3 regions of the Anaerotignum propionicum DSM 1682 genome follow, and region 1 is predicted to be linked to each of the others. Evidence: a T-box and tRNA genes for the amino acid it is inferred to sense, from the RefSeq annotation. Region 1 holds a T-box; the other regions hold tRNA genes.
What was found. The T-box of region 1 lies ahead of serS (serine--tRNA ligase). A T-box ahead of a tRNA ligase gene usually reads a tRNA of that ligase, here a tRNA-Ser.

Region 1 (9,862 bases):
ATACCTATGGAACCAATGGGATTGCTGTGCCTGACGCATATTTGGTGAATCTCATAGATGAGGATCAAATGGTAGCTGATATTAAAAAGGCCAGAGAGCGGGCAGATGTTGTTGTGGTTATGCCTCATATGGGTAACGAATATGAAAACTATCCAAAGGAAGTATTTCAAAAGTGGGCAGATTTGATGTTTCTTGCCGGGGCAGATATTATTCTAGCCAGTCATCCCCATGTATTGCAGCGTATGGAATACCGTAAGATAGACCATGGTGATGGTGAACATGATGGGTTTATTATTTATTCCTTAGGAAATTTTATTTCTTCTCAAACAACACCTCCCAGAAATGCATCTATTATTTTGCACCTAAGCGTTGAACAGGTGGGAGATGCACCACCAAATGTAACAAAGGTTTCTTTTGTTCCTGTTTGGACACAATTTAGAAATGCACAGGATAAGAACCACTTTGTGGTACGAAGTGTTTATGAAATGCTCACATTAGACCAAAATAAAAAAGATCAGCTTATCCGAAGAAAGGATCAAAAACGGTTGGCAGAGGTTCATGATGAAACAGCATCCTTTTTGCTAGATCGAAAAATTCCTATTTCAGAGATTCAAGAGGAATATGTATTTGAAAAATAAGAAAAGCTCTTGTCAGGCAAAAAAAACAATGATAAAATATGTCCATCGATGTTAAGAACATGTTAAGAATGTAGCGTTTGGAGGAGCAGTATGGAGAGGGATTATCTTGCGGAGAATGTAGCTTATTTGACCAAGGATTTAGGTAAATGCAATATTTCCCAAAATTTGTTCCAGCGGTTTAAGGAACTGATTATGGGTGGAGTGCTCCCGGCAGGATATATGCTGCCGAATGAAAATATTGTAAGTGATATGTTAAAAGTTGGACGTAGTACCCTACGAGAGGCTTATACGGCTTTGGCTGTTTTTGGTTTTATTAAGCGCTCAAAAGCAGGTACTTTTATCAATGAAATTGATAATATTGTGAATATTGCTCCTTTTAGTATTACGGTGGAAAATTCTGATATAGGTGACCTATTGGAATTTAGATATATGTTGGAAGCGGAAACGGCAAGCTATGCAGCAAAAAGGGCTACCCCTGAGGATATCGCAAATATCACCTTTTGTTATGAAAAAATGGTGGAAAGCAAACATGATGTGAATTTATTTGTAGATTATGACACCATGTTTCATTTGCAAGTTTCAGCGGCAACTCATAACAATCTTCTCATCAGTACGATGATTGCCGCCAAAGAATCCTTTGAAAAGGGCATTAGGCTGGCACTGCGGGAGTCTCTTACACAAAATCCCAGGGCTATTGATGTAACTCTTGATTTGCATGGAAAACTATTAGATGCAATCAAAAATGGAGATTATCAAACGGCTTATGCAGTGATGAGAGAACATATTTCCTATGTGAATTTGACTGTGAAGTACGGCTGAAAGTTTGAAAAGGCGATCGATTGAAAAGACATCCTGAAAGCGGAGCATGAATCTCTAATGGGATGTTTTTTTTTCGTTAAAAATTTGATTATAATATCCTATGAATTGGTGTTTCCCTTGATTTTACTGGGGTTTTATGATAGAGTTTATAGAAGTACGCACTTATTTTTTATTATTTTTATACATGTAATTTGATCTTATGAATTCTGATTGGAGGATTTTAATATGGATTTTAAAATGGAGGTTGCCGGACTCTTAGCAAAGGCCACGGAGCTTTCTTTGGAAGATGCTTTAAACACAGTAGAAATACCCGGAAACAAGGCCATGGGAGATTTTGCATTTCCCTGCTTTCGTTTGGCAAAGGTGTTTCGCAAAGCACCCCCAATGATTGCGCAAGAGGTTGCAGAAAAGCTGGACAAGCCTGCGTTTATTGAAAATATTCAAGTGGTTGGTGCATATATCAATTTTTTTGTAAAAAAGGGTATTTATGCTCAGGAGATTTTGTCAAAGGTATTAGCTGAAAAAGAGAATTATGGAAAAAGTGATATTGGTGCGGGAAAAACTGTGGTTATCGATTATTCCTCACCAAATATTGCAAAACCTTTTCATGTGGGACATCTGCGCTCTACAGTAATTGGAAATGCAATATATAAAATATATGAAGCTTTAGGTTACAACTGTGAAGGTGTCAATCACTTGGGGGATTGGGGCACACAGTTTGGTAAGTTGATTGTTGCCTATCATAATTGGGGTAGTAAAGAGGCTGTTGAAAACCAAGGCATTCAGGAGTTAATGCGCATTTATGTAAAATTTCATGATGAAGCTGAGAAAAACCCTGCTTTAGATGATGAAGCCAGACTTTGGTTTGTAAAAATGCAGGAGGGCGATGAAGAAGCGCTCACACTTTGGAAATGGTTTTATGATATTAGTATCAAGGAATTTGAACGAGTTTATAAAATGCTTGGTGTAAAATTTGATGCGTATACCGGAGAAAGCTTTTACAACGATAAAATGGCTCCTGTTGTGGAGGAATTAAAAGCAAAAAATATTCTTAAGGAAAGCGAAGGTGCAATGATTGTTGATTTGGAGCATAAAAATATGGCCCCTTGCCTAATTATTCGTAAAGACGGCGGCACCCTTTATGCAACCAGAGATATCACGGCGGCATTGTACCGTAAAAAAACATATAATTTTGATAAGTGCATTATTTTGACGGCATTAGATCAAAATCTCCATTTTGCTCAATGGTTTGAAGTAATTCATTTGATGGGCTATGATTGGTATAAAGATTTGATTCATGTTCCCTTTGGCTTGGTAAGCTTGGATAGTGGTAAGCTTTCAACTCGCCATGGCAATGTTATATTAATGGAAGATTTGTTGAATCAGGCAATTGGGGAAACAAAGAAAATTATTGAGGAAAAAATCCATCTTTAGAAAATAAAGAAGAGGTTGCAAAGCAAGTTGGTATTGGTGCAGTCATTTTTAACGACTTATATAATGGTCGTATCAAGGATGTAGTCTTTTCATGGGAAAGAATGCTTAACTTTGATGGGGAAACAGGACCTTATGTGCAGTATACTCATGCCAGAGCTTGCAGTATTTTAAAACGAGCTGGGGAAATTAGTCTGGACGATATTCACTTTGATGCTCTTTCTGATGAAGCTTCATTGGATATTTGCAAGCTTCTGGAGGCATATCCTGAAAAAATAAAGGATGCAGCAAATAAACTGGAGCCTTCTGTAGTGACAAGACATTTGGTTGCAATGGCTCAGGCATTTAACAAATTTTATCATGATAATCCTATTTTAAATAGTGAAGAAGATGTCCGTCAGGCACGTTTGGCCGTTGTAGTGGCTGTAAAAACAGTTATGAAGGAAGGCCTAAGCCTTTTGGGCATTGATGCACCAGAGCAAATGTAAAAGTGAGGTGTTTTACCATGAAAAAGCTAAAGTTGATTTATAACCCATTTTCTGGGAATAAAAGCTTTAAATTTGATTTGGATGTTTGTATTGGTATTTTTCAGGATGGGGGATTTGAGGTTCATCCTTTTCGTACCATGACGGAAGGGGATATTACAAAGCATATTGAGCAAATGCCTGATGATTATGACTTAATTGTTGCTTCCGGTGGCGATGGAACCGTAAATATTGTATTAAATGCAATGATGAGGCGGAAAATGGATATACCACTAGGCATTATTCCCTCAGGAACAGCAAATGATTTTGCAACCTTTCTTGGATTCAAAAGTGGACAGGTTGAAGATGCTTGCCATGCCATTGCCAATACTCATCCTGTTGCCATAGATTTGGGGCTTGTGAACGGCACAACTTACTTCATTAATGTTTGTGCAGGTGGACTTCTCACCAATGTATCTCAGACTGTAGATAAAGATTTAAAAAATGTTCTTGGAAGTCTTTCTTATTATTTAAAAGGGGTAGAACAAATCCCAAACTTTCATAAAATACCTTTTCGTATTACAACCAGTAGCCAAGTTGTCGAAGAGGATTTGTATTTGTATATGATTATGAATAGTGCCGGTACGGGTGGTTTCACAAAACTTTCTCCACAGGCATCTATTCAGGATGGTATGTTTGAATTGATTGCAATTCGTGGAAGACCATTAATAGAGCTGTCTCCTTTGTTTTTAAAAATGCTAACAGGAGATCATATCAATGATACGAAAAATATCTTATATTTAAGGGATTCTTATTTTAAGATAGAATGTCTTGCGGATGATTTTAAAATTATGGAGTCAACTGTTGATGGAGAAATGGGACCAAGAATGCCTTTTGAAGTGAAGGTGATTCCCAAGGCCATCCGTGTTTTTGTAAATCCAAGACGCTAATTATGTTTCACGTGAAACATAATTTGTGAAGAGCATTAAAACAGTAGTGTTTCACGTGAAACATTACTGTTTTTTCTTTTCAATCACAAGGGTATGTGCTATAATTTTTGCAGATAGCAATGAAAGGCGGGAGAATCCATGGGTAAAGTACGGGTTATTGCAGTGACCAATCAAAAGGGTGGAGTAGGAAAAACTACTACAGCAATCAACTTATCTGCCAGTTTAGCTACATATGGAAAGAAAGTCCTTGTAATAGATGCAGATCAACAGGGAAATACAACCAGTGGCCTTGGTCTTGATAAAAATGGTATGGAATTAACAATATATAATATGTTTTTAGGTGAAGCTACAATTAGCGATATTAAACAACCTACCTGTGTAGAGGGTTTAGAAATCATTCCTGCGAATATTAGCCTTACTGGGGCGGAAATAGAGTTGATCGGAAAAGAAGAAAGAGAATTTATATTAAAAGAAGAGTTGGAAAAAATAAAAGAGTCCTATGATTTTATTATTATTGATTGTCCTCCTTCTTTAAATCTCATTACAATTAATGCTCTTACAGCCGCCAATACTGTGTTGGTTCCTATCCAATGTGAATATTTTGCTTTGGAGGGGTTAGAGCAGTTGCTTCATACCATTAATTTGGTAAAAAAAAGATTAAATCCTTACTTAGAAATAGAAGGAATTGTATTTACCATGTTTGATGCAAGAACAAATTTATCTTTGCAGGTGGTAGAGGAAGTAAAGCGAAGCCTAGGAAGCAGTGTATATCGTAGTATTATTCCAAGAAATGTTCGATTGGGGGAAGCACCAAGCCATGGACTTCCCATCCATTTATATGACCCCAAATCCAAAGGGGCAGAAAGTTATGCACTTTTAGCAGAAGAAGTTATCGAAAGGGAGTGGAGTTAATTTATGGCTGCTAAAAAAATGGGATTAGGTTCTAAAGGAATGGGATTAGAAGCATTGATCAATAATAAGTTGGAAGATTTAAAAGAAACAGGAAAAGATATGGGTAAAACCGGCGTTTGGGAAATTGAGATAGATATGATTGAGCCAAATAGGAAACAGCCAAGAAAATATTTTGATGAGACTGCTCTGGAAGAGCTGGCTGCGTCCATAAAAACTTATGGTATGATTCAGCCTGTGGTAGTTCGTAAAAATGGAGACTACTATGAGATTATTGCAGGGGAAAGACGTTGGAGAGCAGCAAAAATTGCTGGATTGAAAAAAATACCTGCCATTGAAAGGAAATGGGAAGACGCTGAGGCTTTTGAAGCAGCTTTGGTGGAAAACTTACAAAGAGAAGACTTAAATCCCATTGAAGAGGCTGAAAGCTATCGTCGATTGCAGGACGAATTCAGCCTTAGTCAGGAGCAAATTTCAACAAAAGTAGGGAAAAGTCGTTCTGCAATTACTAATTCTCTGCGTTTATTACAGCTAGATTCGAGGGTTTTAAACTTTGTTGTTGAAAATAAGCTGTCAAGCGGTCATGCTAGAACACTCCTTTCCATTACGGATAAAGAGCGTCAGTTTGAATTGGCGGAGCATGTGATTGAAGAAGAATTGAGCGTAAGAGCCACAGAAGCCTTGGTGAAAGCAGAGCTAAGTCAAAAAGAGAAAAGCAAAAATGACAAAAAAGAATTATCAGAAAATGCAAATCAAAAAGCAGTTGAGGATGAATTAAAAACTATTTTCTCCACAAAGGTGCGAATCAGTCAAATGAAAAATAAGGGGAAAATTGAAATTACGTATTATTCTCAAGAAGATTTGGATAGACTTTTAACCATGATGAAAAGAATGGAAGGATAATTACAAATGGAATTGCAGCAAGATTATATCATATATATTCTTATAGGCTTAGGCATATCGGTGCTTCTACTTTTCATTTTGTGTGTTGTCCTATTTGTAAAGTTCAATGGACAAAAGAAAAGATATGATTTTTTTATGGGCACCAACCGTAGACCTAGCCATAATTTAGAGATGAAATTAGAAAAATATTATAAAAGCTCAAAAGAAATTGAAGGAAAGTACGGAAAACTGTTGGATATGGTTACCGATATGGACAAAACCATGAAAAGCAATATCCAAAAGGTTGGTTTGGTACGCTATAATCCTTTTGAAGAAATGGGAGGGAATCTTTGCTTTGCTTTAGCTCTACTAGATGGTGAGGACAATGGTGTAGTATTGAATGGCATTCATAGCCGTACGGGATCCTTCACTTATGCCAAACCCATTCAAATGGGTGTGAGCATATATATGCTTTCAGAAGAAGAGATAAAGGCTGTGCAAATGGCAAAGGATCAGGCATATCACCCAGAGCATGAAAAGGTACTAAAGGTTAAATTTAAGCCTGCTTTCCGTAAGAAGGACAAAGAACCTGTTATGGAGGAACAGCTGCAACTTGATATTTCCAAGGAGGAAATGCCAAAAGAGGCAACAGGAGAAATTGGGGATGTTACCATGGCTGAAAAAGAACAAATTTTCCAAGAAGAGGTCATGGCAAGTCAAATTGCAGTGGTAGATATGTTAAGTGAAGATATGGAAGAAGCGGAAGCAGTCGATTTTGAAGAAGATATTTTTCAAGAATTGCCGCCTTTCATTGAAAAAGAACTATTGAAAGAAGAAATAGAATGAAAATGTGGTGGAAAAAGGAAAAGAGTTTTTCCTAAACCACCTTTTTTCTTAAAAAAATGTGTATATGTGTATAAAACATGTGGATATTGTGGATAACCAATAGGAATATTTTAAAATTCTGTTTGAAAATTTTAAAAAACATATAGTTATCCACAAAATGTTGATAAAGGAGTGTAAAAGGAGTAAAGTATGGGCTATGAAATGATTTTCTCTGACATGGATGGCACTTTATTAAAAAATGATACGGAAGTATCGGAGAAAAATAATGTGGCAATTCAGCAAGCAATAAAAAAAGGCGTACAGTTTGTAATTTGCACCGGCAGAGGTGTATTTGGTGTGGAACGCTTTCTTGAGCAATTGAATTTAATTGGAAAAGAAGGCTATGCTATTTGTCAGAATGGTGGCGCAGTGTATGACTTAAGGGATATGTCCCTGGCAATACGTGAAAGCTTTTCTCCAAAAACCTATGCCCCCATCGCAAAATTTGCCAGAGAACTTGGTTTGGAGCTGTATTATTATGATGACCGAAAATTTATGGCCGAGATTGAGACAGACCGAGTAAAACAATATTGCAAGGTTATGGGGAGCGGTGTTGAAGTTGTAAAAGAGCCTCTAAAATATCAAGGTGAATTTACAAAATCTCTTATTTCAGGAAAGAAAGAGAAATTGCTTTTGGTGCAAAAAATGGTGCAGGAAACTGCGGGAAATGAGCTAGATTGCTTTTTTTCAAGCAAAATATTCATGGAAGTTGTAAAAAAAGGAGTAAGCAAAGGTAATATTATGGAACAAACCGCAAAAAAAGCAGGGGTGCCTTTAAATTCAGTCATAGCAATAGGGGATAGTCATAATGATATTTCTATGATAAAAAAAGCTGGGTTGGGGATTGCAGTAGCTAACGCAGAGCCGGAGGTAAAAGAAATCGCAGATTATATTACAAGAAATCGATGCGAACAGGATGCTGTGGCAGAAATTATAGAAAAATTCATACTTTAAGTTAACATAACTCTGAATTTTGCAACAAAATTGGAAAAGCTCGAAAAACTATTGATTTTTCTTTGCAAACTGGTATATAATAGTGGGGCAAAGCGTGTGGCGAATATTCGCCCATAGGAAAGCTAAGTTTTCTGTATTTCTTCAGAGAGTCGGCGTTTGGTGCGAGCCGATGAAACAAGGAAAATGCTCCACTTTCCCAGCTGCCGATGAAAGTCGGAAGGGTAAGCCCTATATCGCTGTTTAAAGAGGTTCGAAAATTTTTCGGGCAATCTGGGTGGCAACGCGGGAAATACTCTCGTCCCTGTTTTTTATGGGATCGGGGGTTTTTTTATTTACTCCGATTTCCCAAATTCGTATAAGCTTAGAAAGAATAAGGAGGAAAAAAAGATGTTAGATATTAAATTTGTAAGGGAAAATCCCGATGTGGTAAGAGAAAATATTAAAAAGAAATTTCAGGATAATAAGTTGCCTTTAGTAGACGAGGTAATTGCCTTAGACCTTGAAAACAGAGAAATTAAGCAAGAGGTTGAAGTGCTTCGTGCAGAAAGAAACAAGCTCTCCAAAGAAATCGGCGGGTTAATGGCAAAGGGCTTAAAGGATGAAGCAGAAGCAGTAAAGGCAAAAATTGCGGCAGAAGCAACAAGAGTTGATGAGCTGACAGAAAAGGAAAAAGAGGTAGAGGAAAAAATCAAGAAAATCATGATGACAATTCCAAATATCATTGATCCTACTGTTCCTATTGGCAAAGATGATAGTGAAAATGTGGAAGTGCAAAAATACGGCGAACCTGTTGTGCCTGATTTTGAAATTCCCTATCATACAGAGATTATGGAAAGCTTCGATGGTCTTGACTTGGAAGGCGCAAGAAGAGTTGCGGGTAATGGTTTTTACTATCTGATGGGGGATATCGCTCGTTTGCATTCTGCAGTTTTATCATATGCCAGAGATTTTATGATTGACCGTGGCTTCACATATTGCATTCCTCCTTTCATGATTCGTAGTAACGTTGTTACAGGCGTTATGAGCTTCGCAGAAATGGATGCCATGATGTATAAAATCGAAGGAGAAGACCTTTATCTGATTGGTACCAGCGAACATTCCATGATTGGTAAATTTATTGATACCATGAATAAGGAGGAAGATTTACCTCAAACCTTAACAAGCTATTCTCCTTGCTTCCGTAAGGAAAAAGGAGCTCATGGTATTGAAGAGCGTGGCGTATACCGCATTCATCAATTTGAAAAGCAGGAAATGATTGTTGTATGTAAGCCAGAAGACAGCCCTATGTGGTATGATAAATTATGGGAAAACACCGTTGATTTGTTCCGCACTATGGATATTCCCGTGCGTACTTTGGAATGTTGCTCCGGCGACTTGGCAGATCTAAAGGTAAAATCTGTTGACGTGGAAGCATGGTCCCCAAGACAGAAAAAATATTTTGAAATCGGAAGCTGCTCTAACTTAGGAGATGCTCAGGCAAGAAGATTAGGTATCCGTGTAACTTCTGCGGATGGTAAGAAATATTTTGCTCATACTTTAAATAATACCGTTGCCGCACCTCCCAGAATGCTGATTGCTTTCTTGGAAAATAACTTACAGGCAGATGGTTCCGTGCGCATCCCTGAAGTATTGCGTCCTTATATGGGTGGCTTAGAGAAACTGGAAAAGAAGAAATAATTTTTCAGAATATAAATTGGGGAGCTGTGCTTGTCATAGCTCCCATTTATAAAACGGTTTATACTTTTTAAATGGATTTCAATGAAAAAGCTAGAAATATCTACACAACCGATGAAAATGTCTTGTATTTTTGACATACCCATTGTGGTTGTATACAAGGCTAATATGAATATCTGTTATGAGAAAAAAATAAAATAATTTGCAAATACTTTTCCTTGACAAACCTGATGAAAAATGATATGATATTTTGGCA
Region 2 (9,862 bases), 570 kb from region 1:
CCATCTAACCCTACTGGTATGGTAACATCTTATGAAGACTTAAAAATGATAGCTGATTTTGCAGTGGAGAAGGACATTTTTGTTATTTCCGATGAAATTTATGAAAAGTTGATTTATGATGAAAACAAAAAACATATCAGTATCGCATCTTTGGGTAAGGAAATCTATGAAAGAACCATTGTGATTAATGGTGTTTCCAAAAGCTATGCCATGACAGGTTGGAGGATCGGTTATGCGGCGGCCCCATTGGAGGTTGCAAAGCTTATGGGTTCTTTACAGTCTCATATGGCATCTAATCCCAATACCATTGCCCAAATGGCAACCTTGACAGCACTGAATGGTTCCCAGGATTGCGTGGAGGAAATGTGCGTTGAATTTAAAAAGAGAAGGGATTATATTTTTGAAAGAGAAGAAGCAATCCCGTTGATTCAGGCTTTAAAACCAGAGGGTGCTTTTTACTTATTTGTCGACGTTTCTCAGACATACGGCAAAAAGCATGACGGTGTGGAAATAAATTCTGCGGCTGACTTTGCCACGATTTTATTAGACAAAAAATTCGTAGCAGTTATTCCATGTGCTGATTTTGGTATGCCTGATTATATCAGACTTTCCTATGCGACCAGCATGGAATTGATTGAAAAAGGTATGGATCGCATTGCAGAAATGATTGAAGAATTGGTTTAAGTTGAAAAAAGCGTTACCTGCTTTTTCCCATAGAAAGGGGTTATTTTCATGAGCTATGAGGTATTGGAAAGTAACGAAACTTACAGAGGAAAAATACTTAGAGTAACAATTGATAAAATTGAGATGCCGGATGGAAATTCGGCTTATCGAGAAACCGTACTTAGAGATAAAAATGCGGCGGCAGTATTGCCTATTATGAATGATGGAAAGTTGCTTTTCGTGCGACAGTATCGCCATGCTTTCGGGGAAACACTTTTGGAAATTCCTGCGGGGGTTTTAAATGACTGTGAGGTATGTGAACTTTGTGTTCTGAGAGAGCTGGAAGAAGAAACAGGTCAAAAAGCCGGCAGGCTGGAGTTTGTTTGTGAATTTTATCCTTCCGTTGGTTTTTGTTCGGAGACAATCTCTCTTTATTTTGCGTATGATTTAACTCAGGGGCAGCAAAAGCTTGATCCCGATGAATTTATTGAGCTGGAAAGTTATACGTTGGATGAGGCCATGGAGATGATTCATTCTGGGCAGATAAAAGACGGAAAAACAATCGCTGCGTTGTTTGCATATAAAAGCAAGCATATTTAACGCAGACGAGCCATATCCTGTTAGCAGAGGATTGCGAGAGGAGGATGGCATTTATGGTAAAACGAAAAACATGGTTAGATAAAAGAGGACAAAAGATAATTTTTATCGTTTGTCTTTCTTTTTTGTTTGGTGTGATGGGTGGCGCAATCGCAGCGAATTTGATGGGCGCCGATGCTAAAACGGAACTATCGGGGGTGGTTCGCAATGCCATTGAAATACAGCAGACAGGCAGCTTTACCGCAACTTTTTGGAAATACCTAAAGTATGATATTATTATTTGGCTTGGAGGATGGCTGCAACTGGGGTTATTTCTATCCGGCATGGCTTTTTTACTTCGTAGCATTTCCCTAGGTTTTGCCTCAGCCATGATGATGGTTACTTATGGCTTTAAGGGAGTATGGAGTGCTATGCTCACACTTTTACCGCAAAATATTGTTTTAATCCCAGCTTATATTTTTATTATGTGTACGGCGATTTATTACCTTTTGACTTGGAATGAGGGAAAGGGCAAAAGAGGACTAAAGCGGGAACGCAGAAGAAAGCAAACGGAGTATTGCTTATTATTCGCTGCCTCCGTTATTCTAATTGCCATTGGAGCTGGGATTGAAGTGGTTTTATACCCGTTATAAACAAAGAAGCGAAGAATATTTGTGTAGTTTTTCAGCAGAAAGAATCCAGTTGGGGAAAAAAATAACGATAATTGGTTTTTTTTACAAAAAATAGTGACAACCCTCTGAAAACTAAGTATAATTAGACATACATGATAAAAAGGGGTCTTGGGCATGGAACGAGCAGTAAATGAATTTGCGAGCTACCTCAGAAATGATAAGCACTCATCTGAGAATACGGTGCTTTCTTACATAAGAGATTTGAGAGGCTTTACCGAATTTATGCGGGTATGTGGTGTGAGTGATGCGTTGATGGTGAATTATACCAACGTCATGTCATACATTTATGAGCTGCAAAGCAAGAAAAAGGCGGGAGCAACTGTATCCAGAAATATTGCTTCAATTCGTGCTTTCTATAATTATCTGATTAGGCAGGGGGCAATAACAGATAATCCGGCGGCGAATTTGGAGTTACCTAAAATTGAAAAGAAGATGCCGGGGATTCTTACATTGGACAAGGTTGAGCAGTTATTGGAGCAACCACAAGGTGTTGATCCAAAAGGAATTCGAGATAAAGCTATGCTAGAGTTGCTTTATGCCACTGGAATTCGAGTTTCAGAGTTGATATCTTTGAAAGTTTCCGATGTAAATTTGCCTTTGGAATATATACGTTGCGGGGTCGAAAGAAAGAGTCGCATTATTCCCATTGGCAGTCAAGCAAAAGCGGCACTGAGAAAGTATATTGAAAAAGGTCGCAGCAGAATGATTCTTGCGGATGACGAGGAGATGCTTTTTGTAAATTGCAACGGAAAACCAATGACAAGACAAGGATTCTGGAAAATTATAAAATGCTATGCGAAAAAAGCTGGCATTGATGAAGAAATTACACCCCATATGTTAAGGCACTCCTTTGCAGCACATTTGATTGAAAATGGTGCAGATTTAAAATCAGTACAGGAAATGTTGGGGCATTCTGATATTTCATCCACTCAAATATATGTAAAGCTAACGAATCAGAAACTAAAGAGTGTTTACGCCAAGGCCCACCCTAGGGCTTAGGTAAAATATAAGGTTTTTAGGAGTGCCGTTTAAACGGCACTCTTTTGAGTTCAATGCAATGTTATGCCAAAGGACAGAAAAAACCTCCATGTCAAAAAACTATGGAGGTTTTGTTTATTAATTTCTATATTAAATCAGATTTCAATTTTTGCACCCATAAGTTTTGCAAATTCAATTAGAATTGCAGAATCTCCAGGCCAAGCAGGTGAAGTAACCAAATTACCGTCAACCACTGCTTTATCAGCATCGACTGCAACATATTCACCACCTGCCATAGTGATATCCGGGCCAACAGCAGGGTACGCTGTTGCTTTTTTCCCTTTTAAAACATTTGCAGCTGCCAATAATTGAGGACCATGGCAGATTGCAGCTACAGGTTTATTTGCTGCGAAGAACTCTTGTACTATTTCAATAACACGAGCATTTAGTCTTAAGTATTCAGGAGAACGGCCGCCAGTGATGAACAGACCTTCGTATTCAGATGTGTTTACTGTATCAAAATTGGCCGTTAAAGCAAAATTATGGCCTCTTTTTTCAGAATAAGTCTGATCGCCTTCAAAATCATGGATTGCTGTGCGTATGATATCACCTGCTTTTTTTTCGGGGCAAACGGCATCCACTTGGTATCCCAAAACCTGCAAGGTTTGAAAAGGGACCATTGTTTCATAATCCTCGGTGTAGTCGCCTGCTAATAGTAACACTTTTTTTGCCATAAAAAATTCCTCCTTTGTTTTATTAGAACAGCATATCGCTGCACATCACGAATAAAAGGACTGTGTTATTAAGAATAGTATAATGCTATCTTATGGAAAAATCAAGAAGTGGGTAGGCTTATTCTGTTGTGGTTTACTAAAAAGTGGTCTGTTTGCGTTGGAAATCAAATTTCAAGACGGAATAAGACGGAGAGTTGAATTTCTCTATGATAAAATATTATGTTAAGGATATAAAATATACTTAAAAAGGAGCTGCCCGTTTTGGCAACTCCTTAAATAAGATAGGTTTGGTATTGAACATTGATGAAACAAGAGAAATGTTATTTTAATACAACATTATGGAAAACTTTTTTTCCTTTTTGCAACAAGAGCTTTCCGTCTGTAAATAAGTTTTCTGTTACTTTAAAATCTACATCTGTAATTGCTTGATCAGCCACTTTAACGCCACCCTGTTGTACGGCACGTCTTCCTTCGGAACGAGAAGGTACAACGCCGGTTGTGGTAAGAAGGGTTAAAATGTCCATACCTTCGGCAAAGTCAGCAGAAGATAATTCTGTTGTAGGAACGGAACCTGCAACCGCACCTTTTCCAAACAGAGCACGTGCTGCCTCTTGCGCTTTTGTAGCCTCTTCTTCACCATGAACAATTTTTGTCAGTTCAAAAGCCAAGACTTCTTTTGCCTGATTGATTTCGCTGCCCGGCAATGCACCCAGTCGGCGTACTTCATCCATAGGGAGGAAGGTAAGCAGAGCCAGGCATTTTTCAACATCCTTATCACCGATATTTCTCCAGTACTGGTAAAAATCATAAGGAGTTGTTTTTTCGGGATCCAACCAAACGGCACCGCCAACGGTCTTGCCCATTTTTACCCCATCGCTGTTTGTGAGGAGCTTAAAGGTCATTCCATAAGCGGGCTTGCCTAATTTGCTGCGAATTAGTCTAACACCTGCAAGAATATTGGACCATTGGTCGCTACCGCCTAGTTGCATGATGCAATTATGGCGGTTGTATAGCTCTAAGAAATCATAGCCTTGCATAATCATATAGTTAAATTCTAAAAAGGAAAGGCCTGCTTCCTTATCCATACGGGTTTTGAAGCAATCAGCAGCCAGCATGCGATTTACGGTAAAATGAACGCCTACATCACGAAGAAATTCAATGTAATTCAAATTTCTCAGCCAGTCTGCATTGTTTACGATGATTGCTTTGTCATTATCAAAATTGATAAAGCGAGATAGTTGCTTTTTAATACATGCCACATTTTGATCAATGGTTTCCACTGTCATCATTTTACGCATATCCGCTTTGCCGGAAGGATCGCCAATCATTCCTGTTCCACCGCCCATTAAGCAAATAGGACGATTGCCGCATTGCTGCATATGAGCCATTGCCATAACGGTAAGAAAGTGGCCTACATGAAGGCTATCTGCAGTGGGATCGATACCAATATAAAATGTAACCCCACCTTTTTGGAAAAGGGCCTTGATCTCATCTTCGTGGGTTAATTGTTCAATAAAACCACGTTCTTTTAAAACTTCATAAGCATTCATTTTCATTCTCCTTATCTTTTCATTTTTCAGGTTTGTTGATTATATTATAGACAAAACAAAAGGGCTCTATCGCCGAAAGGACGAGAGAACCCGTGGTACCACCTTAATTTATGTTTATCAATACAAAAAGACAAACATCTTTCGGCTCTTATAACGGAGAGCAACCGCTGTGCCATTCCCTGCACAAAGCTCATGAGGCGTAATTTACAAATACTGTACTGCAGCTTTTTCACCAAACAAGCTGCTCTCTGCGGCTGTAACCAGTTTTGCCCATATATCTCAATCAACGCTGATATTCAATATGGCGATATTCTATCATAACTTTTTTTTAAAGTCAAGGTTTCTTCCCATCTCAGCAATTTTAATAATAGTTTTTACTGCTTTATTCATAGATGAAACAGGAATAAATTCATAAGGACCATGGAAGTTATGGCCACCTGTAAATAAGTTTGGACATGGCAAGGACATATAGGATAACCTTGCGCCATCAGTACCACCTCTGATTGGACGGATAATTGGCGATACGCCACAGAATTCCATAGCTTCTTTAGCTAAACCTACAATAGACATATGTTCCGCAATACAGGATGACATATTATAGTACTCATCCCGAATTTCTAAACTGATGGCATTGGGATATTGATTTTTCTTTCGATCAACAATCATTTGAAGCATATTTTTGCGGTGCTCAAATGTATTATTATCAAAATCTCTAATGATATAGGTAAGGGTGGCAGAGGAAACAGTGCCTTGGAAGGAGCAAAGATGAAAAAAGCCTTCATATCCGTCTGTTTTTGCTGGAATTTCTTTTTCCGGAAGTAATGCTGCAATTTCAGTTCCCAAAAGGGTTGCATTAATCATAATGTTCTTTGCAGTACCAGGGTGTACATTTTTCCCTGATATATGAATGATAGCTCGGGCAGCGTTAAAGTTTTCGTATTGAAGTTCACCCAACTCTCCGCCATCAACGGTATAGGCGAAATCTGCACCAAAGTCTTCTACACTAAAGTAATCAACACCACGGCCAATTTCTTCATCTGGAGTAAATGCAATTCGAATTTTGCCATGGGGTATTTCTGGATGTCTTTTCAAATAATCCATAGCAGTGAGAATCTCAGCAATACCAGCCTTATCATCAGCACCCAGAAGGGTAGTTCCATCGGATGTGATTAAAGTATCGCCAATATAATTTTGTAGTATGGGAAATTCCTCAGGGGAAATACTAATATTATTTAATGGAATATTTCCTCCATCATATTGTTCTACTATATTAGGCATGATTCCATCCCCTTTTGCATCAGGGCTGGTATCCATGTGAGCGATAAAACCGATTACTGGTGCACCAGGTACAGTTTCGGGCAGTGTAGCCATAACATAGCCATTTTGATCGACGGATATATCTACTAGACCAATTTCTCTGCACTCTTTTACCAAATAATCAGCAAAATGCAGTTGGGTACGTGTGCTGGGATAGGTTGCCGAATTAAAATCTGAAGTTGTATTATGTTTAACGTAAGTTAACAGGCGCTGGGTAACAGTTTTCATGGGATGATTTCCTCCTTGGTAGAAATGCTTGATTACATTTTTCTAAATAAATTTAAATAGAAGATATAATTAATAAAGAAAAAAGATTATTCATTATTATAACCAATTTTTAATGATATAGATTTTTATATTGTAGCATTCATTCAATATAAAAGCCACCCTTATGGGAAGATATTATGTCACGAAATTGACAGATTCCTTGTAAAGTCACAGAATAAACAAAAAAAGATAAAAGTTGTCAAAAAAAATGAAAAATAGGGTTGACAAGAAGATCATTTTAAGATATATTAAGTAGCACCGCCGCTGATGCAAAAACATTTTGAGGCGAAAAAGTGAAAAAAGAGTAGAAAAAGTTCTTGACAATATGGTATCTACATGGATATAATATTAAAGGTTTCGCTGCTCAAGAAAAGCGATGAAAACCCATATGGAGAGATGTCCGAGTGGTTTAAGGAGCTGGTCTTGAAAACCAGTGACTCCGAAAGGGGCCGTGGGTTCGAATCCCACTCTCTCCGTTGCTACAACTTAATAAAGCATTTTTAACTGAGATCATTATGGAGAAGTACCCAAGTGGTTGAAGGGGTTCGCCTGGAAAGCGGATAGGTCGTTAACGCGGCGCGAGGGTTCAAATCCCTCCTTCTCCGCCATTTTAACTCAACGAAAGTAAATTTTGAAAAAAAGGAAAACTTTCGAAAAAAAGTTAAAAAGTGCTTGACAAAAAGAAAGTAATCTGATAAGATAACTTTCGCCGCTGAAAAAGCGGGTTGATCCTTGAAAACTAAACAGTAGAGATACAAACACACAACCCATAGTCAATTCAGCTTTTCCGCTTAGCGGAGAAAGCAAAAGAAGACAAAGAGTTTACCGATTTCGAAAAAATCGGAAAGTAGCCAGACATGAGACTGGCAGGACAAAACTTTAATATAAGAGTTTGATCCTGGCTCAGGATGAACGCTGGCGGCGTGCTTAACACATGCAAGTCGAGCGGAAATATGCAATCGGAGAGCTTCGGCAGGAAGATTACATATTTTAGCGGCGGACGGGTGAGTAACGTGTGGGCAACCTGCCCTGTACTGTGGAATAATCACTGGAAACGGTGACTAATACCGCATGTCATTGCGAGAGGGCATCCTCTTGCAAGAAAAGGATTTATTCGGTACAGGATGGGCCCGCATCTGATTAGCTAGTTGGTGAGATAACAGCCCACCAAGGCAACGATCAGTAGCCGACCTGAGAGGGTGATCGGCCACATTGGGACTGAGACACGGCCCAAACTCCTACGGGAGGCAGCAGTGGGGAATATTGCACAATGGGCGAAAGCCTGATGCAGCAACGCCGCGTGAAGGAAGAAGGGTTTCGGCTCGTAAACTTCTATCAACAGGGACGAAAAAAATGACGGTACCTGAATAAGAAGCCCCGGCTAACTACGTGCCAGCAGCCGCGGTAATACGTAGGGGGCAAGCGTTATCCGGAATTACTGGGTGTAAAGGGAGAGTAGGCGGCATGGTAAGTTAGATGTGAAAGCCCGAGGCTTAACCTCGGGATTGCATTTAAAACTATCAAGCTAGAGTACAGGAGAGGTAAGTGGAATTCCTAGTGTAGCGGTGAAATGCGTAGATATTAGGAAGAACACCAGTGGCGAAGGCGACTTACTGGACTGAAACTGACGCTGAGGCTCGAAAGCGTGGGGAGCGAACAGGATTAGATACCCTGGTAGTCCACGCCGTAAACGATGAGTGCTAGGTGTCGGGGGGGAACCCTCGGTGCCGCAGCTAACGCAATAAGCACTCCACCTGGGGAGTACGATCGCAAGATTGAAACTCAAAGGAATTGACGGGGGCCCGCACAAGCGGTGGAGCATGTGGTTTAATTCGAAGCAACGCGAAGAACCTTACCAAGGCTTGACATCCCTCTGACCGGTGTAGAGATACACCTTCTCTTCGGAGCAGAGGTGACAGGTGGTGCATGGTTGTCGTCAGCTCGTGTCGTGAGATGTTGGGTTAAGTCCCGCAACGAGCGCAACCCCTATTCTTAGTAGCCATCATTCAGTTGGGCACTCTAGGGAGACTGCCGTGGATAACACGGAGGAAGGTGGGGATGACGTCAAATCATCATGCCCCTTATGTCTTGGGCTACACACGTGCTACAATGGCTGGTAACAAAGTGACGCAAAACGGCGACGTCGAGCAAATCACAAAAACCCAGTCCCAGTTCGGATTGTAGTCTGCAACTCGACTACATGAAGCTGGAATCGCTAGTAATCGCGAATCAGAATGTCGCGGTGAATACGTTCCCGGGCCTTGTACACACCGCCCGTCACACCATGGGAGTTGGAAGCACCCGAAGTCGGTGACCTGACCGTAAGGAAGGAGCCGCCGAAGGTGAAGCCAGCGACTGGGGTGAAGTCGTAACAAGGTAGCCGTATCGGAAGGTGCGGCTGGATCACCTCCTTTCTATGGAGTATTGGTTGTTAATGTATACTACTGTTTGGTTTTGAAGGATCAAACCTTCAAACACACAAATCTTCGGTGATGATGCGCTTAGGGGACACACCCGTTCCCATTCCGAACACGACGGTTAAGACCTGAGCGGTCGATGATACTTGGTGGGAAGCTGCCTGGGAAAGTAGATGGTTGCCGAAGTCCTATGGGCTCATAGCTCAGCCGGTTAGAGCGCACGCCTGATAAGCGTGAGGTCGGTGGTTCGAGTCCACTTGAGCCCATTTTGAGTGTGTTATAGTTGAATAAGGGGAATTAGCTCAGCTGGGAGAGCACCTGCCTTGCAAGCAGGGGGTCACGAGTTCGAATCTCGTATTCTCCATTTACCGGCTCCAATGAGTCGGGATGCACCTTGAAAACTGAATACAAGAAAAAAGAGTCAATCGAGAAAAAGTAAAATTTTCTTTATAAATAAAAGTAACAAAGTGTTGGCAGACGATGTCAACAAAACCGTAGTATCGCTACTACGAAACATTCCAAAGAACAAGCTATTGTTTTGAATTTATTCAAAGCAAAAAACTGGTCAAGCAAGAAAGAGCACAAGGAGAATGCCTTGGCACTAGGAGCCGATGAAAGACGTGATAAGCTGCGATAAGCTTCGGGGAGGCGCAAATAGCCATCGATCC
Region 3 (9,862 bases), 960 kb from region 1:
ATTTGTTTCGTATTATGGAACTTATTTTTTCATAATGAAACTTAAATTTAAAGTACTCCTGAAAATTAAAATTGTCAATAGATATTTGTAAGTTCATATACCTACACAAAAATGTTTGTTTTATATTGTGAAATGTGCTATCATAATACGAAAATAGCATTTTCTTTTTTTGAAGCAATTTCACCATAAAATTGACTACAAAAATGATAAATTTGACATAGTGATATGGATTAACAATGAAATAATGATTTTTCATCCTTTGCGGAAAGAAAATTTGTTGATGTTTTAACTTGATCATGAGGTGTAACTTAATGAATGATAAAAATCCTATTCAAGTATCTGAAAAGCTTTTTAAAGCAATAGAACTCTTAGCTGAAAAAGGCGCTTTAAGCCTTACTGAAATCAGTAATTATCTTGACTTAAATAAAAGCACGGTTCATAGAATCCTAAATTCTTTGATTTTTATGAACTATGTTAAGCAAGAGGAAAAAACCCTGAAATATGGGCTTAGTTTTAAGCTTTGTAATTTGGCTAGTAAATTTTTAGCTCATAATGATATGATTAGTATCATCCATCCCTACCTAATAGACTTAGCAAATAAGACCAACGAAACCGTTCATCTTGTTGAGCGTTATGATACTATGGCCATATATATCGATAAAGTGGAAACATCAAAAAATTCCATACGCCTTTATTCTACTATAGGTAAATCGATTCCCCTTTATTGTTCTGGAGTTGGAAAGGCAATTTTAGCTGAAAAAACCAAAGAAGAACTTTTAGAGATTTGGAATAAAAGCGAAATAAATAAAATTACCGATAAAACTATAACGAGTTTTAATGAATTTGAGATTAAAATTAAAGAGGCTCAAGAAAATGGCTATGCCTGTGATATAGAAGAAAATGAAATTGGCGTTCATTGTGTGGGCATTTATATAGATGTGCCTAATAAAGAGTATGCTATAAGTATATCTGCCCCAAAAGAAAGATTGGATGAAAATATGATTAAAATCTACGGAAAATATTTATTGGAAATAAAAGAAAAACTAGAAAAAGAGTTATCATAAAATTTTATCTATCATTACAAAAGGATCAAAAAAAGCTTTATTTAATTTGAAATCTAATTTGCAGATTCACAGCATTCTATAAATGAGCATCTATTATTCCAGTTGCTTGTAAATAACTGTACCCTCAAACTTTACTGTTGGACTCATTCAATTTCTCTATTTTTATACGCAAATATAATAATGCTTATTTTTGAGGAAATTATTTTTCGTGGGTATGTGTGGAACAAGCTGAATCAAATTTTCGAAAGAAAAGAAAACTTATTTTCTTTCAACAGCTCTTTTTGCTCTGTGGCATTTTGGTTACATCGATTCTCTCGCCTTCGGATTCAACAGAATTTGTTGCACGCACGAATTGTCCGTTAGAAATTTAAAATGAAAACAATTATAAACAAAAACTAAAAATGTCAGGAGGTTCATTGATGAGTGAATTAAAAAGATGTGATTGGGCTCTTAAAAATAAATTGGAACAGGATTACCATGATCATGAATGGGGAATTCCTGTTCATGACGATAAGAAACTATTCAAAATGCTGATTTTAGAAGGAAAACAAGCGGGATTAAGCTGGTCAACGATTCTTTCAAAAATGGATACCCTTTGTGAAGCTTTTGATGACTTTGACCCAAGGATTCTTGTGTCCTATGACGATACAAAAATTGAAGCTCTTTTGCATAATAGCGGAATCATTAAAAACAGGCTGAAAGTGAACGCGACTATCAGTAATGCAAAGGCATATTTCAAACTGTGCGAGAATTTTGGGTCTTTAGATAACTACTTGTGGTCATTTGTCAATCATCAACCCATTATCAACAAATGGACTCGTATTGAAGATGTACCATCCAGTACCCCCCTCTCCGATGCCATCAGCAAAGACTTAAAAAAACGAGGCTTTAAATTTGTTGGCACTACCACAATCTATGCATTTATGCAAGCTGTTGGAATGGTAAACGACCACTTAATTACCTGTGCTTTTTATGATTGCTCTCAGCTCTAGGGGTAGCTAAATTTCATTTCGTCAAGCAGTCCAAATCTTCACGGATTGCATTCCAATGAACACTCAAATATGAATTTATGATACCTAACTCTTTCATCATTCATAACGCTTTACTTTTAAACCTTGCATTACTGCAATTCACTTATCCAAACTAAAACAGGCCCGCTACGGAGTATTATCTTCCACCTTGATTTCTGGCATTTTGAAAGATTTGTAAACTTTTAATTACTTTTCAAACTATTTTTGAATCTACACATAGGCTTTATATGAATACGATTCATAGAGCAATTTTAAAGGCTGATGAAAGGTGTTTGCATAGTACCAAACAGCAGAAAAGTACCAGACAGGATAAGACACAAAAAATTTGCGTATCAGGGATAGGCAGATTGTCTTGAGCCGACAAATCCTAAAATAATCACGGTGTCTCTTATATTTTGAACAGTACCGCAAAACAAATCATGGAAAAAATAATGTTAAGCTGAAATTATGTAGCCATTTATGATGGCAAGCTCTTTTCTATGGACATCACAAATGGCAATGCTCAAAATGGCGGGCACTTCCTCATGTTTTTCTAAAAGGATATCGTTCAATTTTCAAGCTGTGCTTTGAACCATAAAATTGTAAGATTATGCTCATTTTGTCAGTTTAAATAGGATTCTGTGTCCATTTACCATTTCATCTTCAATTTTTCCATATTCAGTCCAACCGATTTTTTTGTAAAAAGCTATTGCTCTGTGATTTTTATCAAAGCATTCCAAATGCAGCTCATTATACAGATTTAGCTTATCCGGAATTACTTGATTGATAAAAGCAAAAGCAGAGTGGAACTTTTAATTCCTTTTCTTATATCCTCATCGCAATTGCCACTATCTATATACCAGTCAATAATTTGATCCCCAAGGTAAGAACGTGCGTAGTTATCTGCAACAAACCTTGATAATTTAAAAATATTTTCTTCATCTTCCATAGTGGCTGGCCTAATAATGTAATTCTTACTCATTTTGTTTTCTCCGATTCAAAGTTCTCACTTCTTAGTTATATAAAATCTTCATTTATACGAATATACCATAGAAAATGATTAAAGTCATGTATGAGTTTAAATCCTCATACATGACTTTAATCTGCCGGAAGCGGTGGGATTCGAACCCACGAGCCCATTGCTGGACTACCTGATTTCGAGTCAGGGCCGTTATGACCACTTCGATACGCTTCCATATAAGAATATGCAGTTGTTTTTTGGGTAGCAAACGAATTCCCAACCAAAGCTTAGTACCATCGCTTTCATACGCTCAATATCCATTGTATATTTATAACAAATTTCCAGCGGAAAGCCTATTTATTATACCAACCCCAGCATAAAAAATCAAGTTTTTTGTCAACAATAAAGCTTTATCCTTTTTTCACTGCCTTGACACTATAGGCAAACTAATGTTACCCTATATACATTGGGATAATTTTACTTCCTAACTATATATAGAGTCAGATAACAAAAGAAGCAGGTGTTTTCATGAAATCACAACAAAAATCAAACTATACCAACGAAAGTATCACCTCATTAAAGGGCGCGGACCGTGTTCGCCTTCGCCCCGGTGTTATTTTTGGTTCCGATGGCTTAGATGGCTGCGAACACGCAGTTTTTGAAATCCTATCTAACTCTATCGATGAGGCAAGAGAAGGCTACGGAAATAAGATTGAAGTCGTTCGATATAAAGACCATTCCATTATGGTGAAAGATTATGGCCGAGGGATACCCGTGGATTATAACTCCAAAGAAGATCGTTTCAACTGGGAATTGGTGTTCTGCGAGCTTTACGCAGGTGGTAAATATCAAAATAACACTGGTGAAAACTACGAGTTCAGCTTGGGTCTTAACGGTCTTGGTACCTGTGCAACCCAGTATGCTTCGGAATATATGGATGCAGTGATTTATCGTGATGGAATCTGCCATAGCCTTCACTTTGAAAAAGGCGAAAATGTGGGCGGTCTTATGAAGGAAGGGGCTGAAAAACACCCCTCTGGTACACAAATAAAATGGCGTCCCGATCGGGATGTATTTACGGATATTAATATCCCCCTCACCTACTTTCAGGATATTTTAAAAAAACAAGCTGTGGTTAATGCAGGCTTGACTTTTGAATTGTTTGATGAGGAAAGCGGAGAAAAATATATTTACTGCTATAAAAATGGCATTAAGGACTATTTGCTGGAACTTTCTGGAGCAGACAACCTTACGGATGTTCATTATTTGCAAACAGAAACCAAGGGTCGTGACCGAGAGGATAAACCAGAATATAAATTGAAATTTGAGGCGGCTTTTTGCTTCAATAATCAAGTGAATATTCTTGAATACTACCATAACTCCAGCTTTTTGGAGTACGGTGGATCCCCTGATAAAGCGGTTAAAAACGCTTTTGTTTTTGCCATAGATAAATACTTAAAAACCAATAATTTATACAAAAAGGATGAGAAAAAAATTACCTTTACCGATATTGAGGACAGCTTAATTCTGGTCATCAATTCTTTCTCCACAGTAACCAGCTACGAAAACCAAACGAAAAAATCCATCACAAATAAATTTATACAAGATGCAATGACGGATTATTTCAGAGAACAGCTGGAAATCTATTTTATTGAAAATAAAATGGAAGCAGAAAAAATTGCTGCACAGGTTTTGGCAAACAAACGTAGTCGAGAAACAGCGGAGAAAACCAGAATTTCTATCCGAAAAAAGCTGACAGGATCCTTAGATATGAATAATCGTGTGGAAAAATTCGTGAACTGCCGCACAAAAGACATCAATCGTCGGGAAATATATATTGTAGAGGGCGATTCCGCCTTAGGTGCCTGTAAATTGGGCAGAGATGCGGAATTCCAGGCAATTATCCCTATCCGCGGAAAAATCTTAAACTGCTTAAAAGCGGATTACAATAAAATTTTCGCCAACGATATTATAACGGATTTATTGAAGGTTTTGGGTTGCGGTGTGGAAATCAAGACCAAGCATACCTCCGACTTAAATTCCTTTGATTTAAGCCAACTGCGTTGGAACAAAATCATCCTTTGCACTGATGCTGATGTGGACGGTTTCCAAATTCGCACCCTTCTGTTAACCATGCTTTACCGCTTGGTGCCTACTCTAATATATGAGAAAAAGGTTTATATAGCAGAATCTCCCCTTTATGAGATTACAAACGGAAAACAAACCTATTTTGCTTATTCCGATAATGAAAAAGCAGAAATTCTCGGCAAGCTTAAGGGAAAAACGAAAATTAATCGCTCAAAGGGACTTGGTGAAAATCAACCTGAAATGATGTGGGAAACCACCATGAACCCCGAAACAAGGCGTTTGGTATTGGTTACTCCCGATGATGCAAAACGTACCCAAGAAATGTTCGAGCTTTTACTGGGAGAAAATTTAAGCGGCAGAAAAGAATTCATTGCTGAAGAAGGCTACAAATATCTGGAATTGACAGACATTAGTTAAGAAAGCGGTGTACCAAAATGGCAAAAAAGAAAACTACAAACACTGAAGCGAGTGAAATTTTTATACAAGAACAACCCATTACCCAAACTTTGGAATTAAACTATATGCCCTATGCCATGAGTGTCATTGTTTCCCGTGCAATTCCTGAAATTGATGGATTTAAGCCATCTCACCGGAAGCTTTTATATACCATGTATCTCATGAATTTATTAAAGGGGGATAGAACCAAATCCTCCAATGTAGTGGGTCAGACCATGAAATTAAATCCCCATGGAGACGGAGCAATTTACGAAACACTGGTACGTTTAACGGAAGGTAACGGTGCCCTTTTGGTACCTTTTGTAGATTCCAAAGGGAATTTCGGCAAGCAATATTCCAAAGATATGGCATATGCTGCCCCCCGTTATACAGAGGTTAAGCTCGGTGCAATTTGCATCGAAGTTTTTGGAGATATTGAAAAAAACACCGTAGACTTTGTGGATAATTACGATGGTACCATCAAAGAGCCCACTCTTTTACCCACAACCTTTCCTAATATTTTGGCTAACCCAAACCTAGGAATTGCCGTGGGTATGGCAAGCTCCATCTGCAGCTTTAATCTATCTGAGCTATGTGAAGCAACCATACAATATATTAAGGATGATACCATTAACCTTTGCGACCATCTTCCAGCTCCAGATTTCTCAACAGGGGGAGAACTCATTTATAACCGCAAAGATTTGGAACAAATTTATAAAACGGGTCGTGGCAGCTTTAAGCTAAGGGCAAAATACCGTTTTGACAAGAAAAATAGCTGTATCGAAGTTTATGAAATCCCCTATACCACTAACATTGAAAGCATTATAGACAAAATACTTGCGTTAGTGAAAAGCGGAAAAATAAGAGATATTACTGACATTCGGGATGAAACAGACTTGAATGGTCTAAAAATCACTTTAGACATAAAACGAAACACCAATCCCGAGCTTTTGATGCATAAACTTTTTACATTGACCCCCCTTTCGGACAGCTTTAGCTGCAATTTTAACATACTCATTCAAGGTAGACCAATGACCTTAGGTGTGGGAGATATTTTAAAATATTGGGTGGACTTTCGTATAGATTCGATTCGCCGTCAGCTTGCCTTTGATATCAATAAGAAGGAGGAAAAATACCATTTATTAATGGGTCTTTCCAAAATCCTCATGGATATTGACAAAGCAATTGCCATTATTCGTAATACAGAGCAAGAAAGCATGGTTGTTCCCAATTTAATGAGTGGGTTTGAAATTGACCACATCCAAGGGGAATATATAGCTGAAATTAAATTGAGAAATATCAATAAAGAATATATATTAAAACGTATTGAAGAATTGAAAACCTTAGCAGATGAAATTCAGGATCTAAAAGATACCTTAAAAAGCGATGGAAAAATTAAAGCTATCATTTGCAAACAGCTAAAAAACGTACAAAAAAAGTTTGGAAAACCCAGAAAAACAGAAATAGTGCAGGAAGACGCTGTTGTGACCATTACTAAGGACGACTTAATTGAAGATTACGGCATTCGTTTATTCCTGACGGAAGAGAACTATTTCAAAAAAATCCCCCTTGCTTCCTTACGCTCTGCGGGAGAACAAAAGCTAAAAGATGAGGATAAAATTCTTTATGAAATGGAAACCACAAACCGTAGCGAAATCCTATTTTTCTCTGACCGAAATAATGTTTATAAAATGAAGGCCAGTGATATTTCCGACACTAAAGCCAGTGTTTTGGGAGATTATTTGCCAAATCTTTTGGGTATGGAGGCAGAGGAACGTATCATTTATATGACTGTAACGATGGATTATTCGGGCTACGTGGTGTTCTTCTTTGAAAATGGAAAAGCTGCAAAAGTGCAGCTATCCGCTTATGCCACAAAAATGAACCGTCGCAAGCTGGTGAATGCTTATTCATCCCGTGCAAAACTGGTTTACATGGAAAAGCTGGAGGAAGATACAGATTTTGTTTTGATGCGTAATCGTGATAAGGCTACCCTGTTAAACACTGATATGATTCCCATCAATGCCTCAAAAAGTGCCTCTGGGATTCAGGTTTATACCTTAAAGAAAAACAGCGTAATTACTGCGGTAATCAAACCGGAAGCCTTTCTTTCCGAAGATATCGAATATTACCGCACTAAAAAAATACCCTCCACAGGACATTTCATTCAAGAAAAAGATAAGGCCGCCAACGGATTGCAAGAGCAGCTGCGCTTAGATGAAGAAAAGTAATCATCTGCATATAAATACTTGATTCGCCTATTTTAAGAGCATATTCAATCGTTTCTAGACGTTCTAAAGCGGTAATTTTCTAAACTTAATAGGAAACTACCGCTTTTTTTACTTCAATCTTTTATCACATCAATGAATTTATTTAATCACTTTCTTCTTTGTCCTTTGTAACAGCAAAATTCATTTTGTAATAGGCTTTCTGTCCGTCCTCTATGGGGGTAATATAATCATTACCTATGTACCCTATTTTTTCCACATTGCAGAAGTATCTGGTATCTCCGTAGGTGAAATTGAAATTATCAACATATTTCATTTTTGATAAAACAACATTTAGGGTATTAGGAAAAAATAATTTAACTTCCTTATCGGTACACCCAAAAGCCATGGCAATCAAATACTGCTGTGTTTTTTCCATATCTGTCCAATGATCTTTGTTTTCAACGCCATAAACAAAGGAGACTTCTTTCAAATTAGCATTTTCAATACTATAGTTAAACCTTGGCAGTTCCTCAGTTGGATCATATGCAAAATCTGTCCCAAAAGTACTAATATGTATCATATCTTTGTCAACTACTCTATCGGGATATTTATCTACCAACTGACCATTCTGATCCATATAAAACCTATCATTCACATCATAATATTTGCAGTAGTAGTTATAGTTTTCAGCAAACTGTTCAATGGTAATATCCCCACGATTAGGAGGTAATTGCTGTGCCCGTATCATTGCAAAAGCAATAAAAACCACCAGATAATTTAAAAGAATAAAAGATATCACTCGGTACCATTTCGTGTCCTTTATGGTATAAGAAACGTCTTCATCCCAAGGCTGAACCTCCTTTGCTTTACATAATTTATAACTTTTGTATAAGCGCACTAAATTATATATTGGAATCTCATAGCCTTGGCCCTTGCCAATCATTCCCCATGTACGGCGCAAACCGTCTTTATAGGATAAAGGACTTCCATCAGCTTTCTCTACCCTTAAACCAAATACCCACTTACCAAAGGTTGTGCCGAAACGGTTTAATAGCAAAGGCTCAATCAAAAGCATCATAACCACTGCAACTATCGTTTCAACGATTCGTACCACCCATCCTTCGTTCAATAAACTCACATGGAAAACAAAACCCAGAATTGCATCCAAAATCATTTGATAGATGGACAAATCCAGCCCCCTGGCAAAATACCTACGCCATGGTCGGAAAACCTGATTTCGATAATTTTGGCCATAAATGAGGATTTTCTCAGGTTCATGCTCGTAGGCTTTTAATCTCTCCAGATATTTTAGGGCATCAAAGCTTCTTAATTCCCCCTCTTCCTCCAGAATATCTTTGCAAATCTCCTTAGCCAAGCAGCCATCCTCCAGTCGCCACATCTGTCTTTGTAATAACAACTTTAGTGTAATTTCCTTACTTCGTAATTTAACAAAATCATCCTCAAAAACACCAATAATATCTAACAGCACCAACCTTTGAAGCATTTCTCCATCTGCCTCACTATATACTAGTGACCCATCTTCCAGCCTTCTTGGTGTAACCAAGTCGTTGCTCCGAAAACGCTCTATGGAGCTTAATTCCACACCATAAACTGCACGAATTTCTTCCTTCGTCATACATTTCCCCCTTTTATCACTTCCTTGTCTCTAATAGTTCTCTCATAACAGATGCCCCCAAAAAGCATTGGTTACAATAAGAACCTCCTTACTTAAATAGAAAATAAATACTACTAAAATGTATTATTTTTCCTGTAATAGTCTACCAATCAAAAGAAAAGACTGCAATGTTTTCTGTGAAATTTAAGACTATCGTAAGATATGAAAAAACTCCTTAAAAATAAGGAGTTTTTTCGGGGGATTTTATATTAAAAATAGCTGATTTCCTTATTTCCCCCTTTTGGCACGCCATTGTGCAAAACGGAGGGGGGTGTGAAGAAACAAAAACTCTAAATTAGCATTTCATAAAAAGATTTACGTTTAAAATATAGAGGTATCCTAAGAAGTATTATCTCCCATTTATAATAATTTTAAACGCACTTATTCTTTATAAATGATTTCTTAAATACTTTTAATGG

Region 2: it encodes a tRNA-Ser, which carries the amino acid that the T-box ahead of serS (serine--tRNA ligase) is inferred to sense. The anticodon was not compared.
Region 3: it encodes a tRNA-Ser, which carries the amino acid that the T-box ahead of serS (serine--tRNA ligase) is inferred to sense. The anticodon was not compared.

The regions. Positions count from the first base shown of each region.
Region 1 is NZ_CP014223.1:11,117-20,978, forward strand. It holds gene CPRO_RS00045 (CapA family protein) at 1-638, shown strand, start outside; gene CPRO_RS00050 (FadR/GntR family transcriptional regulator) at 729-1,457, shown strand; gene argS (arginine--tRNA ligase) at 1,683-2,891, shown strand; gene CPRO_RS15965 (DALR anticodon-binding domain-containing protein) at 2,993-3,376, shown strand; gene CPRO_RS00060 (YegS/Rv2252/BmrU family lipid kinase) at 3,394-4,302, shown strand; gene CPRO_RS00065 (ParA family protein) at 4,441-5,214, shown strand; gene CPRO_RS00070 (ParB/RepB/Spo0J family partition protein) at 5,218-6,114, shown strand; gene CPRO_RS00075 (DUF4446 family protein) at 6,121-6,939, shown strand; gene CPRO_RS00080 (Cof-type HAD-IIB family hydrolase) at 7,129-7,932, shown strand; T-box leader at 8,036-8,238, shown strand; gene serS (serine--tRNA ligase) at 8,320-9,609, shown strand.
Region 2 is NZ_CP014223.1:2,563,866-2,573,727, reverse strand. It holds gene CPRO_RS12120 (pyridoxal phosphate-dependent aminotransferase) at 1-684, shown strand, start outside; gene CPRO_RS12115 (NUDIX hydrolase) at 733-1,263, shown strand; gene CPRO_RS12110 (stage II sporulation protein M) at 1,317-1,892, shown strand; gene xerD (site-specific tyrosine recombinase XerD) at 2,046-2,930, shown strand; gene CPRO_RS12100 (DJ-1/PfpI family protein) at 3,065-3,643, opposite strand; gene tyrS (tyrosine--tRNA ligase) at 3,964-5,193, opposite strand; T-box leader at 5,267-5,489, opposite strand; gene pepT (peptidase T) at 5,509-6,738, opposite strand; tRNA gene CPRO_RS12085 (tRNA-Ser) at 7,168-7,253, shown strand; tRNA gene CPRO_RS12080 (tRNA-Ser) at 7,295-7,385, shown strand; rRNA gene CPRO_RS12075 (16S ribosomal RNA) at 7,658-9,191, shown strand; rRNA gene rrf (5S ribosomal RNA) at 9,263-9,380, shown strand; tRNA gene CPRO_RS12065 (tRNA-Ile) at 9,387-9,460, shown strand; tRNA gene CPRO_RS12060 (tRNA-Ala) at 9,486-9,558, shown strand; rRNA gene CPRO_RS12055 (23S ribosomal RNA) at 9,758-9,862, shown strand, end outside.
Region 3 is NZ_CP014223.1:975,585-985,446, reverse strand. It holds gene CPRO_RS04715 (IclR family transcriptional regulator) at 312-1,064, shown strand; gene CPRO_RS16190 (CPBP family glutamic-type intramembrane protease) at 1,167-1,427, shown strand; gene CPRO_RS04710 (DNA-3-methyladenine glycosylase I) at 1,484-2,056, shown strand; gene CPRO_RS04705 (hypothetical protein) at 2,850-3,056, opposite strand; tRNA gene CPRO_RS04700 (tRNA-Ser) at 3,182-3,269, opposite strand; gene CPRO_RS04695 (DNA gyrase/topoisomerase IV subunit B) at 3,564-5,540, shown strand; gene CPRO_RS04690 (DNA gyrase subunit A) at 5,558-7,789, shown strand; gene CPRO_RS04685 (RDD family protein) at 7,932-9,404, opposite strand.